Regions from separate parts of the Amycolatopsis granulosa genome, predicted to be linked through region 2. Evidence: riboswitches for the same ligand, from Rfam matches in the RefSeq annotation. Region 2 holds a riboswitch; the other holds the start of a gene.
The links. A riboswitch is a leader RNA that binds a small molecule or an ion and turns the genes downstream of it on or off. The one in region 2 is predicted to bind S-adenosylmethionine.
Positions count from the first base shown of each region.

Region 1: another riboswitch for S-adenosylmethionine. It lies ahead of FHX45_RS20285 (methionine ABC transporter ATP-binding protein); the one in region 2 lies ahead of FHX45_RS05570 (aminotransferase class V-fold PLP-dependent enzyme).

Region 1 is NZ_JAANOV010000001.1:4,120,711-4,127,676, forward strand. It holds gene FHX45_RS20270 (TatD family hydrolase) at 1-657, shown strand, start outside; gene FHX45_RS20275 (transglycosylase family protein) at 932-2,332, shown strand; gene rsmA (16S rRNA (adenine(1518)-N(6)/adenine(1519)-N(6))-dimethyltransferase RsmA) at 2,410-3,270, shown strand; SAM riboswitch class I at 3,336-3,428, shown strand; gene FHX45_RS20285 (methionine ABC transporter ATP-binding protein) at 3,617-4,630, shown strand; gene FHX45_RS20290 (MFS transporter) at 4,684-6,099, opposite strand; gene FHX45_RS20295 (TetR/AcrR family transcriptional regulator) at 6,242-6,811, shown strand; gene FHX45_RS20300 (4-(cytidine 5'-diphospho)-2-C-methyl-D-erythritol kinase) at 6,821-6,966, shown strand, end outside.
Region 2 is NZ_JAANOV010000001.1:1,143,930-1,150,895, forward strand. It holds gene lspA (signal peptidase II) at 1-464, opposite strand, end outside; gene FHX45_RS05570 (aminotransferase class V-fold PLP-dependent enzyme) at 501-1,823, opposite strand; SAM riboswitch class IV at 1,855-1,969, opposite strand; gene FHX45_RS05575 (potassium/proton antiporter) at 2,016-3,494, opposite strand; gene FHX45_RS05580 (DUF167 domain-containing protein) at 3,527-3,799, opposite strand; gene FHX45_RS05585 (metalloregulator ArsR/SmtB family transcription factor) at 3,855-4,535, opposite strand; gene FHX45_RS05590 (penicillin-binding transpeptidase domain-containing protein) at 4,579-6,174, opposite strand; gene ileS (isoleucine--tRNA ligase) at 6,215-6,966, opposite strand, start outside.

The sequences.
Region 1 (6,966 bases), 3.0 Mb from region 2:
GCCGCGCGATGGGCCGCGCAGGCGTCCATTTGGGACGACCGGGTGTGGGCGGCGGTCGCCATCCATCCCACGCGTACCAAGGACTTCGGCGACCCCGAACGGTCCGAAGTAGAGCGTCTGGCGCGGCAGGAACGAGTGGTCGCGGTTGGTGAGACCGGTCTGGACTACTACTGGGACTACTCGCCGCCGGACGCGCAGCAGGAGGCGTTCCGGTGGCACATCGACCTCGCCAAGCGCGTGGGCAAGCCGCTGATGATCCACGACCGGGACGCGCACTCCGACGTCCTGCGGATCCTGGACGAGGAGGGCGCGCCGGACACGGTGGTGTTCCACTGCTTCTCCGGGGACGAGGACATCGCCCGCCGCTGCGTGGACGCCGGGTACGTGCTGTCGTTCGCCGGGACGGTCACGTTCCGCAACGCGCGGGCGTTGCAGGCGGCGGCGAAGCTGGTGCCGTCCGGGCAGTTCCTCGTCGAGACCGACGCTCCGTTCCTGACGCCGCACCCGTTCCGCGGGCGGCCGAACGAGCCGTACTGCACGGCCTACACGGCCCGGTTCCTCGCCGAGCTCCGTTCGGAGGACCTGGCCGGACTCTGTTCGGCGGTATCGGCTACGGCGGAGCGGGTCTTCCGGCTGCCCTCCGTCACCCCGGGCTGAACGGACTGCGACATTCGGGGACGGCAACCCACCGCTCGGCGGAGTGACGAAGGACACGTGATTCCCCCCGGTGTTTGCGCAACCCGCCGGGGTTCGTTATGGTCCCGTGACCGTGCCGCATGATCGCTCGAACCGGGCGAAGCGCGGGACACCCGGAGTCAAGCCAGTGCAGGTCGGGATCGGGGATGGCGACGACTTCCGGGAGCCGTAGTGCGAAAGGGATCGACCTGCTGTGACTGGTAGTAGACGGGCCGACGCGCGCCTGGACGAGACGGTGGACTGGTTCCAGTCCAGCGGTGGTGGCGCGGTGGGCACCCTCGACTGGCCCGACGTGGACGAGTTCTCGGACGACCTGGCGGTCACCGAGCACGACATCCGCACGGTGCTGGGCTCGGACGCGGACGATCTCATGGCCGAGGCCGAGATCGACGTCGACGAGCTGATCAGGCTGATCAACGCCGAGACCACGTTGCTCCCGGCGCTGGCCATCCCGGATGAGGTGTCGGAGGACCGGACCGCGGCCGTCGAAGCCGAGGAGGAGCCGGAGAAGGCCCTCGTCACCGCGGTCAAGACCTGGAAGCGCCGGTTCCTCCGGGGCTCGGTCCTGGCCCTGCTGATCAGCCTCACCGGTGGCGGCGCGGCCGCCCTGGCGATGAACAAGAGCGTGACCGTCGACGTCGACGGCCACACGCAGACCGTGCACAGCTTCGGCAAGACGGTCGGCGAGGTCCTCGAGGACGCCGGTCTCACCGTCGGTGAGCACGACGCGCTGTCCCCCTCGCCGCAGGCGCCGGTTGGTGACGGCGGCGTCATCAAGCTGGAGCGCGGCCGCAAGCTGAACCTGCTCGTCGACGGTGTGGCCCGCGAGTCCTGGGTCCGCGCGACGAGCCTGCAGGAAGCCATCACGCAGCTGGGCCTCGGCGACGAGTTCGGCCCGGGCACGGCCTTCTCGCTGCCGCTGGACGCGGAGCTGCCGCTGGACGGCGCGACCGTCGAGATCAAGACCGTCAAGAACATCACCGTCTACGACGGCGACGCGGCCCCGCGCCAGCTGAGCACCACCGCGGTCACCGTGGAGGAGTTCCTCGCGCAGCAGGGCCTGGCGCTCGGCCCGGACGACTCGGTCGACGGCGGCGCGGGCGTCAAGCTGACCAACGGCGCCGAGGTGCACATCTCCCGCACCGGCGTGTCCGTGATCAACCAGGAGGAGGACATCGATCCTCCGGTCCAGGAGGTCAAGGACGCCACGCTGGACGCGGGCAAGGAGGTCGTCCAGGACCCGGGCACGCCGGGCAAGCGGCTGGTGACCTACCGGATCACCAAGCGCAACGGCAAGGAGACCGGCCGGGAGCAGCTGTCGGCCAAGGTGGTGCTCGAGGCCAAGCCGAAGATCGTCCGGGTCGGCACCAAGCAGCCGGTGGTCAGCGACGGCTCCGTCTGGGACGCCATCGCCAGGTGCGAGTCCGGCGGCAACTGGTCGATCAACTCCGGCAACGGCTACTACGGCGGCCTGCAGTTCAACAAGAGCACGTGGGACGCCTACGGCGGCGACCAGTACGCGGCCTACCCCCACCAGGCCACGCGTGAACAGCAGATCGCGGTGGCGACCAAGGTCCGCGACTCCCGCGGCGGCTACGGCGCCTGGCCCGTCTGCGGCGCCAAGGCCTCCGGCTGACCCCGTCAGCACACCCATGATGCCCCCGGCCACCGGCCGGGGGCATCTGATTTTTCCGGCGCACTACCATCACGCGAGTGACCGCACTGCTCGGACCAGCCGAGATCCGTGGCTTGGCCGCCGAGCTGGATGTCCGCCCCACGAAGAAGCTCGGCCAGAACTTCGTCCACGACCCGAACACGGTCCGCCGCATCGTGGACCTCTCCGGCGTCGGCCCGGGCGATCACGTCCTCGAGGTCGGTCCCGGTCTCGGCTCGCTGACCCTCGGGCTGCTCGGCTCGGGTGCGCGGCTGACCGCGGTCGAGATCGACCCGGTCCTCGCGCGGCGCCTGCCCGCGACCGTCGCGGAGCGCGCCTCGGGGGCCGCGGAGAGGTTCACCGTCCGCACCCAGGACGCCCTGAAGCTGAGGGCCACCGACCTCGCGGACCAGCCGACGCACCTGGTCGCCAACCTGCCGTACAACGTCGCCGTCCCGGTGGTCCTGCACCTGCTGGCCGAGCTGCCGTCGCTGGCGCACGGCCTGGTGATGGTCCAGACCGAGGTCGCCGACCGGATGGCCGCGGGACCGGGCAGCCGCATCTACGGCGTGCCGAGTGTGAAGCTCGCCTGGTACGGCCCGGCCCGCAAGGTCGCGCCGGTGCCGCGCGCGGTGTTCTGGCCGGTGCCCAACGTCGATTCCGCGCTCGTCGCGTTCGAGCGGTCGGCGGAACCGGCGTCGGGCGCGGACCGGGACGAGGTGTTCGCGGTCGTCGACGCCGCCTTCGCCCAGCGCCGCAAGACCCTGCGGGCCGCGTTGTCGTCCTGGGCGGGGTCCGCCGAGCGGGCCGAGGCGATCCTGCGCGCGGCGGGTGTCGACCCACGCACCCGCGGTGAGCAGCTCGGGGTGCGGGACTTCGCGAAGATCGTCGAGAGCAAGTCCTTACCACCGTTGGTGTGATCTCGCACCCTGATCCGGACCTGGGACTTGCCAAGAAGATACGAGGTCCGCTGTACTCTTTGAGGTATCCATCCCGAGCGGCTGAGAGACCTGGCTCGCCGAAGCCGCAGCAACCACCCCAACCGGGGGGCAGGTGCTAACGCCAGGACCGATGGAGGATTCTTGTGTATCGCATGCTGCTCACGAGGCGCCGCGTCGTCGACGAATGTCGTCGCACGGTCTGTGCGTGTCGTCGCTGACCGCTTCTCTTTTCCTCACCGTTTCCTGACTTCGCTTGACCGTCCTCTGTAGACGGTCGCCTTGGTGTGCGGTCGGCGCGTTCGCGCCCGTTGTGCTGGAGCCCTTCGTGATCACTGTCGAAAACCTGACCAAGTCCTTCCCCGGTGCCGCCAAGCCCGTTCACGCCCTGCGGGACGTGAGCGTCGAGGTGCCCGCCGGCGCCCTGTTCGGCGTCGTCGGTCCCGCCGGCTCCGGCAAGTCCACCCTGACCCGGTGCATCGCCCTGCAGGAGAGACCCGACCGCGGGACCGTCCGCCTGGACGGGCTGAACACCACCGGCCTGGACGGGCGGAAGCTGCGCGAGGTGCGCCGCCAGGTGGCGGTGCTGGACGCGCAGCCCGTGCTGCACGCCGACCGCACGGTCGCCGGCAACGTCGCGGCCCCGCTGGAGCAGCTGGGCCTGGAGGGCCCGCAGCGCCGGAGCCGCGTCGGCCGTCTGCTCGACCTGGCCGGCCTCACGCAGCGCGCGGCGCAGCGCCCGGTCGAGCTGACCCCCGGCCAGCGCCGCCGGGTCGCGCTCGCGCGGTCGCTCGCCGCCGGTCCGGCCGTGCTGCTGGCTGACGACCCGACCGCGGGTGTCGGCGCCGAGGAGGCCGGTTCCGTGCTGGCCGTCCTCGATCGCGCCCGTGCGGAGCTGGGCGTCACCGTGCTGCTCGCCACCCAGGACGGCGCCGCGGTGCGGCGGGTCTGCGACGGCGTGGCCGTGCTGGAGGACGGACGGCTCGTCGAGCAGGGCACCGTGCTCGAACTGCTGTCCACCCCGGGCAGCAAGGTCGCGCAGACCCTGCTGCCCGCGATCGACACCCCGCGGACCCAGTCGTCGCGGTACGACCGGTCGGTCGACGTGGTGCTGATCGGGTTCGCGGCCGTCGGTGCGCTGCTGCCGGAGGCCGCTGCCCGGTTCGACGTCGAGCTGGCCACCATCGGCGGCGGGCTGACCCGCGTCGGCGACACCCCGGTGGCCCGGTTCCGCGTCGGCGTCAACGGCAGCCAGGCCGACGCGGCACTGGCGTGGATCGCCGACCGCGGCGCCCACGTGGTGCACCCGAAGGAGGGCCCGAAGAGCATCGTCGCGGCCTGACCGGCTGGCGGTACCGGGGGCGTCCCGTGAACGGGACGCCCCTTCCGCCGGACTCACCGTCCGCGGACGAGGGCGCCGGCCGCGATCGAACCCACCGCGACGATCCCGGCGGCCCAACCGTTCGCGACCGCGAAGCCGTGCACCGTCGCGGCGGGCAGTCCGAGGCCGGCGGCGGAGGCGGTCGCGCTCGCCGCGATCGTGTTCAGCGACGCGGTGCCCAGCGAGGCACCCACCTGCTGCGAGGTCGTGACGAACGCCGACGCCACCCCGGAATCCTTCGGTGCCACGCCGGCGGTGGCGATGTTCATCACGGTCGGCATGGCCAGCCCGGCCCCGGCCCCCAGCACCAGTTCCGCGGGCAGGATCAGGCTCCAGTACGAGGTGCCCACCGACAGCTGGGTCAGCACGGCGAGCCCGGCGGCCAGCAGCAGGAGGCCGATCACCAGCAGCGGCCGCGGCCCGGTCCGCGGGATGAGCCGCCGGGTCAGCACCGTCGAGACGGTGATGTTGGCCAGCAGGAACGGCAGGAACGCCAGGCCCGCACCGAACGCGCCGAACCCCATGATCCCCTGCAGCTGGTAGGTGAGGAACAGGAACATCCCGAACATCCCGAAGGCCGCGAGCGCGATCGTCAGGAAGCCGGCGGAACGGGTCCGGTCGGTCAGGACGTGCAGTGGCAGCAGTGGGTTGCCGGCCTTGGCCTGCCGGAGCACGAACGCGCCCAGCAGCACCACCGCGCCGGCGACCGAGCCGAGCACGACGGCCGAACCCCAGCCGCGCGTGGCGGCCTCGGACAGTCCGTAGACCAGCCCGGCGATTCCGGCGCTGCCCAGGAGCCCGCTGAACCAGTCCAGCCGCGCCGACCGGTGGCCGGGCACCGTGGGCAGCACGAAGGCGCCCGCGACCGCGGCGACGATCGCGATGGGCAGGTTCACGTAGAGGCACCAGCGCCACGACGCGTACTCGGCCAGCGCGCCACCGGCCAGCAGACCGAGCGCGCCGCCGGACATCATGATCGCGCTGAAGACCCCGAACGCCCTGGCCCGTTCCCTGGCCTCGGTGAAGGTGGTCGTCAGCAGCGAGAGGGTCGACGGGGCGAGCAGTGCGGCGAACACCCCTTGGGTCGCGCGGGCGGCGATCAGCAGGCCCGGGCCGGCGGCCATCCCGCCGATCGCCGAGGCGGCGGCGAAGCCGAGCGCGCCCACGATCAGCGTGTTCTTGCGGCCCAGCCGGTCGGCCAGGCGGCCGCCGAGCAGGAGCAGGCCGCCGAACGCCAGGGTGTACGCGCTGATCGTCCACTGCCGGGCCGCGTCGGACATGCCGAGGTCGGCCTGGGCGGTGGGCAGCGCGATGTTGACGATCGTGGTGTCGATGATGACCAGGAGCTGGGCGAGCCCGACGACGGCGAGTGCCAGCCATCTCCGGGTGTCCGTGGGCGCCGGTGCGGGCGCCGCAGTGGTAGTGGTCATGGGAGAAACCCCCTGGTGGAGAAGTGGGTTAGACTGAGAAGACCATTGCTAGTCGGCCGACAAGTAATGGCGCTGACGGCACCGTATGCTCATTGCTAGCCGGTCGTCAAGCAAGTTTGTGGATTCCTCAGGAAGGACGGCCATGGCGGGGCGGCGGACCGACACGCGCGAGCGCATTCAGCAGGTCGCGCTGGACCTGTTCGTGGAGCATGGCTACGAGAAGACGTCGTTGCGGGAGATCGCGGAGCACCTCGGCGTGACGAAAGCCGCGCTCTACTACCACTTCCGCACGAAGGAGGACATCGTCCACAGCCTGATCGAGGACATCGGCACCGCGGTGGACGAGATCATCGAGTGGGCCCGGGCGCACGGCGAACCCGCCACCGTCCGCGCCGAGGTGCTGCGCAGGTTCTCCCGGCTCGTCCAGGGACAGTTCGGCCCGGTCATGCGGTTCATGCAGGACAACCAGCCCGCGCTCAAGGAGCTGCAGGCCGGGCACGTGCTCGCCGAGCGGATGAAGGGCCTGTTCGCCCTCGTCGTGCCGGACGGCGCCGGAACCGAGGACAAGCTGCGCGCGCGGCTGGCGCTGGTCGCCCTCGTCCTGGGCAACAACCCGCAATTCCTGGAGGAGGAACCGGCCGCGGACTCGGGCGAAGTGGCCCTGCGCGTCGCACTGGAGCTTGCTTCTCCGCGGCCCGCGGCGGGCACGTAGTCTTGACGGGTGCTCGCCGTCGTACCGCCACCTGTCACCGTCAGAGTGCCCTCCAAGATCAACCTGCACTTGTCGGTCGGCGACCTGCGCCCGGACGGTTTCCACGACCTGACCACCGTCTTCCACGCGTTGTCGCTGACCGACGAGGTCACCGT
Region 2 (6,966 bases):
GGCCACACGTCGCCGTTGGGCGCGAACAGCGACACGAAGTCGACCACGTGCCCGCGCAGCACCCCCGGTGCCCGGAAGATCCGGTCCGCCAGGTTCCCGACCGCGCCGGCCAGGACGAGCCCGAGACCGATCGCCCAGCCGACCGACCGCAACCGCTTGGCGAACCAGATCAACGCCACGACCACCCCGAACGCGACGACCGCGAACACCCAGGTCATCCCGGTGACGCCGAGGCCGAACGCGGCGAACGGGTTGCGGATCAGCTGCAGGTAGACGAGCCCGCCGAGGATCCGCACCGGTTCGTGCCCCGCCAGGGTGGCCACGACGATCGACTTGGTGACGACGTCCAGGGCGAACACGGCGACCGCGATCACGGCCAGCAGCAGGGCACGCCGCTTGGGCCGCGGGGTCACCTGCTGCTCGTCCGGCACGGTGTCCGGGGAGGGCTGGGGGTCACTGCTCACCCCGTCATTGTCCACGTCAGGCGGGACCGCTCCGGTTCAGGCCAGGAAATCCGGCAGCGGCCGCGGGTCGGGGCTGGGCGCCCACCGGCCGTCGGTCACCGCGTAGGTCCAGCGGGCACCGCGGGCGACGATCTGCCGCAGCGCGGTCAGCAGCCGGTCCACGTGCTCGGCGGTGGTGCCCAGGCCGAGGCTCACCCGCAGTGCCTGCTGTCCCGCGCCCCCGGTGCGTGCCACCAGCCGCCGGGTCGCGACGTGGGCGCAGAACGCGCCGTCGCGCACACCGATGCCGTACTCGGCCGACAGGACCGCCGCCACCCAGCCGGGGTCGAACCCGTCGAGCACGAAAGCGACGGTGCCGACCCGCTCGGCGGCGCCGTCGAACAGGCGCAGCTCCGCCAGCCCGGGCACGGCCGCGAGGCCGCGGGTGAGCCGCTCCAGCAGCTGCTGCTCGTGCGCGGTCACCGCGTCCCAGGAGGCCGCCAGCTGCTCGCACGCCACGCCCAGCGCGTACACCCCGACGGTGTTGGGCGAGCCGGCCTCGTGCCGCTCGGTACCGGTCTGCCAGGCGACGCCGAGGCGGTCGCCGTCGCGGCGCACCGCTTTCGTCGCCCCACCGCCGGCCAGGTACGGATCCGCGGCGCGCAGCCAGTCCGCGCGGCCGACGAGCGCACCGGCACCGTAGGGCGCGTACAGCTTGTGACCGGAGAGCGCGACGTAGTCCACGTCGAGTTCCCGCAGCGAGATCGGCCGGTGCGGGGCGAGCTGGGCGCCGTCCAGCGCGATGCGCGCGCCGTGGCGGCGGGCCACCGCCGCGATCTCGGCCACCGGCAGCAGTTCGCCGGTCACGTTCGACGCGCCGGTCACGACCACCAGCCGCGGCCCCTCCGGGCACGCCGCGAGTGCACTGTCCACTGCGGACACGGCGGCGAGCCGGGTGTTCGGCAGCGCGATCCGCCGCACGTGGGGCCCGCGCCACGGCAGCAGCGCCGCGTGGTGCTCGGTGTCGAACACCACCACCGACGTGTGCCGCGGCAGGCTGCGGGCCAGCAGGTTCAGCGCATCGGTGGTGTTGCGGGTGAACACGACCGCGTCGCCGGTGCGGGCACCGGTGAACCGGCGCAGCACCTCGCGGGTGCGCTCGTAGACCTTTGTGGACACCTGCGAGGCGAACCCGGCGCCGCGGTGCACGCTGGCGTAGTGGGGCAGGAACTCGTCCACCGCGCGCCGCACCGGCTCCAGGCAGGGAGCGCTGGCGGCGTGGTCGAGGTTGGCGTAGCCGAGCTGACCACCGGTGACCAGGGGGACGGCGGCGGCAGCGGTGACGGCCGGGGTGGTGACGCGATCGAGAGCGAGAGTCATCGAGGCTCCTCGGGTCCGGGGACCCGCAGGGGGTCCGCGCTTGCCCGCCGCACTGCGCGACGAGCCAGGTCCTCACCCGGGGCACCCCACCGCGGAAGGAGGGTTGCCGGCCAGCGAGCCGGGGCTTGGCGCTGGCACTCATGACCTACCGCGACACCGTAGCGGATCCGGTCCGCACCGCGCCAGCGGGTCTCACTTCCCGGACTCGCCCATCCAGCGGGCCAGCGGCCCGGCCCGGTCCACCGCGCGGATCCGGCGCTCGGCCGCCTCCCGCGCGGATTCGGTGCTCACGATCAGGATCTGGTCGCCGCGCTGCAGCCGGTCGGTGCGCCCGGGCGGGAAGCTGCGGCCGTCGCGGACGATCAGGCTCAGCGAGGCCCCGGCCGGCAGCCGCAGCTCCGACAGGTACACCCCGTGCAGCCGGGAGCCGGGCGCGATCTTGACCTGGAGCAGTTCGGCCTGCAGCTCGTCCAGCGGCGCCGCGTCGACCTCGATCTCCTTCGGCTCGGCCGCGGCGGACAGCCGGAGCAGCCGCGCGAGCGGGCCGAGCGAGAGGCCCTGCACCAGGGTGAGCACGATGACCAGCACGAACACCGCGTCGACGAGCCGTTGCGCGCCGGGCACCTGCCGGGCGAGCGGGATCATCGCCAGCACGATCGGCACGGCCCCGCGCAGCCCGGCCCAGGCCACGAAGACCTGTTCGCGCAACGGCACCTGGAACGGCAGCTGCGCGATGAGCACCGACACCGGGCGGGCGACCACCAGGACGACGCCGGCGGCGATCAGGCCGGGCACGATCGACTCCAGCAGCCGTTCCGGTGAGGCGAACAGGCCCAGCAGCACGAACAACCCGATCTGGGCGAGCCAGCCGAGCCCCTCGGCGAAGGACAGGGTGTCCGAGCGATGCGGCAGCCGCGAGTTGCCCAGCACGACCGCGGTGACGTAGGTGGCGAGCAGACCGGAGGCGTGCAGCAGCTGACCGGACGAGTAGGCCACCACGCACACCGCGACCGTCGCAAGTGGATACAGGCCGGTGGCCGGCAGCGCGGCCCGGCGCAGCGCCCATCCCCCGGCGAACCCGAGCAGCAGCCCGAGCACGACACCCGCGGCGAGCTCGTACACCACCAGCAGCGGCAGCGACCAGTCGAAGCGGGTGCCCTCGGCCAGCACGACCACCGCCATGTACGCGGGCGCGTCGTTGATGCCGGACTCCAGTTCCAGTGCGCCGGCGAGGCGTCTGGGCACGCCGACACCGCGCAGCACGGAGAACACCGCCGCCGAGTCGGTGGAGGAGAGGACCGCACCCCACAGCAACGCCGTCCGCCAGTCCAGTCCGAGCAGCCAGTGCAGGGCCGGACCGGTGATGGCGATGCTCAGCCCGACCGCCACTGTGGACAGTGCGACGCCCTGGGCGAGGGCGGGCCGCACCGCCGTCCACCGGGTGGTGAGGCCGCCCTCGGCGAGGATCATGACCAGGGCGGCCAGGCCCAGAGCCTGGGTCAGGAACGGGTCGGCGAAGCGGATGCCGAACCCGGATTCGCCGAGCAGTACGCCGATCGCGAGGTACAGCAACAGCGACGGCAGGCCCAGCCGGGTGGAGAGGCGGACCGCGAGCACCGCGGCGAGCAGGACGGCGGCGCCCAGCCCCAGCACGACCGGCAGCTCGCCCACCCGCACCTCCCCTGCCCGGTTTCGTCAGGCATTCAGAATAGGGAAGCGAGACGCTCGGCCGCGCCGGGCGGGTCGGAAGTGAGCTCGATCAGCTTGTCCCGGCCGCGTTCCCCTTGCACGACAACGAGATCGCGGGCGCGCACGCCGAGTGCCGCGGCGAGCACCTTGCGCACCGCCTCGTTCGCCCTGCCCTCGACGGCGGGTGCGCGCACGGCGACGACGAGTGCCCGGCCGCGCGAACCCTCCCAGGTGCCGCCCACGCGATCCCGCCGGGATCCCGGCTTCACCCGGATGGCGAACCTCATCGGGACGAGCCGGGCAGGACGGAGGTGCGGCGCGGAGCGGCGGACCGGTTCCGCATCACGCGGCGCCCGGCAGCCGCACGCCCAGCCGCGCCAGCGGCTCCGCGGCCGCGGCGGTCACGTGCACCGCCCGGTCCGGCCGCCGCTCGAACCAGCCCGCCCCGACACCGTGCGCGAACAACGCCGCCGCCAGCGCCCCGCCCAGGTGGTCGCGCCGCTGCGTCCAGTCCAGGCATCCGCGGAGCAGCGGGCGGCGGCCCCCGGCTGGTACCCCGACGCCCAGCTGGTCCAGCACGGCCCGGCCGTGCGGCGTCAGCGCCAGACCCGATCCGGCCGAGATCAGCCCGGTCCGCAGCATCCCGTCGTGCAGGGCGACCCCGACGGTGCCGGCGAGGTGGTCGTAGCAGGTGCGGGCGAACGCCAGCCGGCGCACGCGCAGTCCGTCCCGCAGGCCCGTGGGCGCCCGGTGCTGCGCGTGCTGCGCCAGGTGCTCGATCAGGTCGGCCACCCGCGGGTCGCCGATCCGCACGTACCGGTGCCGCCCCTGCCGCACGCCCACGACGAACCCGGCCGTCACCAGGCGCGCGACGTGCTCACTCGCCGTGGACGGGGCCACCCCGGCCGAACGGGCCAGCTCACCGACCGTCCACGCACGCCCGTCGAGCAGCGCCAGGCACATCGCCGCCCGGCTCGGATCGGCGAGCACCGCGGCCACCTCGGCCAGCGCGATCGTCTCCACCCGCCCACGGTAACGGCCGCACCCGTCGGCGGCCGCCGACACGTCAGCCCAGGCCGCCCAGGAACACCGACGAGACGTCCACCGCCGGCTTCGACGAGTCCGCACCCACCAGCAGCACCGCGAACGCCACGTCGTCCCGGTAGCCGGCGAACCACCCGTTGGCCCGGCTGCCGTCGCCGAACTGGGCCGTCCCCGTCTTGCCGTACACGGCACCGGCGCCCCGCAGGCCGGTCGCGGTGCCGCCGGTGACCACCTCGCGCATCATCGTGCGCAGCGCGGCGATCACCGGCGCCGCCGGCGGCTGGTAACCGGTGTTCACCTGGGTCGCCAGCTCCTGCCACAGCCGCGGTGTCACCGCACCGCCCCGCGCGACGGTCGCCGCCATCAGCGCCAGGCCGAACGGGCTGGCCTGCACGGTGCCCTGCCCGATGGCCGACTCGACCTGCTCGGCGCCGTTCGTGCTCGCGACCACCTTGCCGGTCTCGGTGGTGATCCCGGGAACCGCGAAGTCGGCGTTGAGGCCGAACCGGCTCGCCGCGGCGGCCAGCGCGTCCGCCGGCAACGCGGACGCCAGCTGCGCGAACGTCGTGTTGCACGAGTGCGCGAACGCCGAGTGCAACGGCAGCGGCGGGTAGGCGAACTGGTCGTCGTTGGGAATCGTGCGCTGGCCGATGCGCGCGGTCGCCGGGCAGCCGGCCACGGTGTCCGCGGTCGCCGTGCCGGACTCCAGCAGCGCGGCCGCCGTCACGATCTTGAAGGTCGACCCCGGCGCGTACAGGCCGTTCAGCGCGTTCGGGCCGGTCCCGGCCGCCGCGTTCTGCGCCACCGCGAGCAGGTCCCCGGTGGAGGGCTGGATCGCCACCAGCATCGCGGGTGCGCCGGCCGAGTCGACCGCCCGCTGGGCCGCGGCCTGGGTGGGCAGGCTCAGCGTCGTGGTCAGCGGCGGCGCCTCGACCTCACCCTGGCCGAACAGGGTCTCCGGCGCCGCGCCGTCGGGGTCGGTGCTGACCACCGACCAGCCGCCCGGCAACCGCTCGGTGGCGGTGCGCTGCAGCGCCGGCGTCAGCAGTCCGGCGACCTGCGGTGCCACCGGCTGCGGCCCACCGGCCTGCCAGGTCAGCACCGGCCGGCCGTTGCGGTCGGCCACCGCGGTGCGCCCGGCCGGGGTGCGCACCGCGAGCACCCGGCCGGCCCGCAGCTTCGGGTGCACCACGGCCGGGCTCCAGTGCACCAGCCAGTGCCCGTCCACGGAGACGAGGTCGAGGGTGTTGTCGTAGGACCACACCCGCCCGGCCGCGATGGTCCAGGCGACCTGGAACGACGCGGTGGCGCGCGCGGCACCGGGGGTGAGCTGGCGCAGCCGCGCCGACACCGACTCCGGGGCCAGGCCGCGGCGGGCGTCGCCCAGGGTCAACGCCGCCGCCCGCGGGTCGTCGGTCAGCGCCGCCGCCGCGTTCGCGTTCCCCTGCCCGAACGCGGCCAGGAACCGGGTGGCGACCGCGCCCGGGTCGTCGGCCGCGGACCCGTCCGCGGCCGGCCGCTCGGGCGACGAGCCACCCCACACGACGACCACGGCCGCCACGACGATCGCGACGACCGCGGCCGCACCACCCGCGAGCACCCACCTGCGCCAGGTCACCGGCGTAACCCCCTGTTGGTGTTTACCCTCCAGTCGGAGGTCAGGGGGCCTTCGTTACCGCCACGGTGATCTTGTCCCCGTCGCCGACCGAGCCCGCGAAACCGCCGTCCGCGTGCCCGAACGCCACCGTGTTCGCCAGCGTCTCGCGCGCGACGAACTCCTGGTGCAGGGTCGCCGCCGCGACCACCTCCTCCGATGCGTCCACGGTCAGTACGATGCGGTCGGCCACGTCGAGCCCGGCCTCGCGGCGGGCCTGCTGCACGACACGCACCACGTCGCGGGCCACGCCCTCGGCGGCCAGCTCCGGGGTCACCGCGGTGTCCAGCTGGACCAGACCGGAACCGCCGGGCAGTTCCGCCGTGGCGCCCCCGTCCTTGGCCACCAGGCGACGCTCGTACTCGCCCTCGGCCAGCTCGATCCCGGCCGCCACCACGGCCCCGCCCGGCGAGGTCGTCCAGTCGCCCGCCTTGACGGCCTTGATCACCCGCTGCACGTCCTTGCCCAGCCGCGGGCCCGCGGCGCGGGCGTTGACGGCGACCTCGAACCGGCCGTGCTCGGCGACGTCGGTGCTCAGCTCGACCGACTTGACGTTGACCTCGTCGGCGATGATGTCGGTGAAGCCGGCCAGCCGGTCCGCGTCCCCGGCCGCGATCAGCATCTTCGCCAGCGGCAGCCGCACGCGCAGCTTGTTCGCCTTGCGCAGCGACAGCGCCGCGGAGCACACCTGGCGCACCCGGTCCATCGCGGTCACCAGCGCCGCGTCGGCCGGCAGCTCGTCGACCAGCGGCCAGT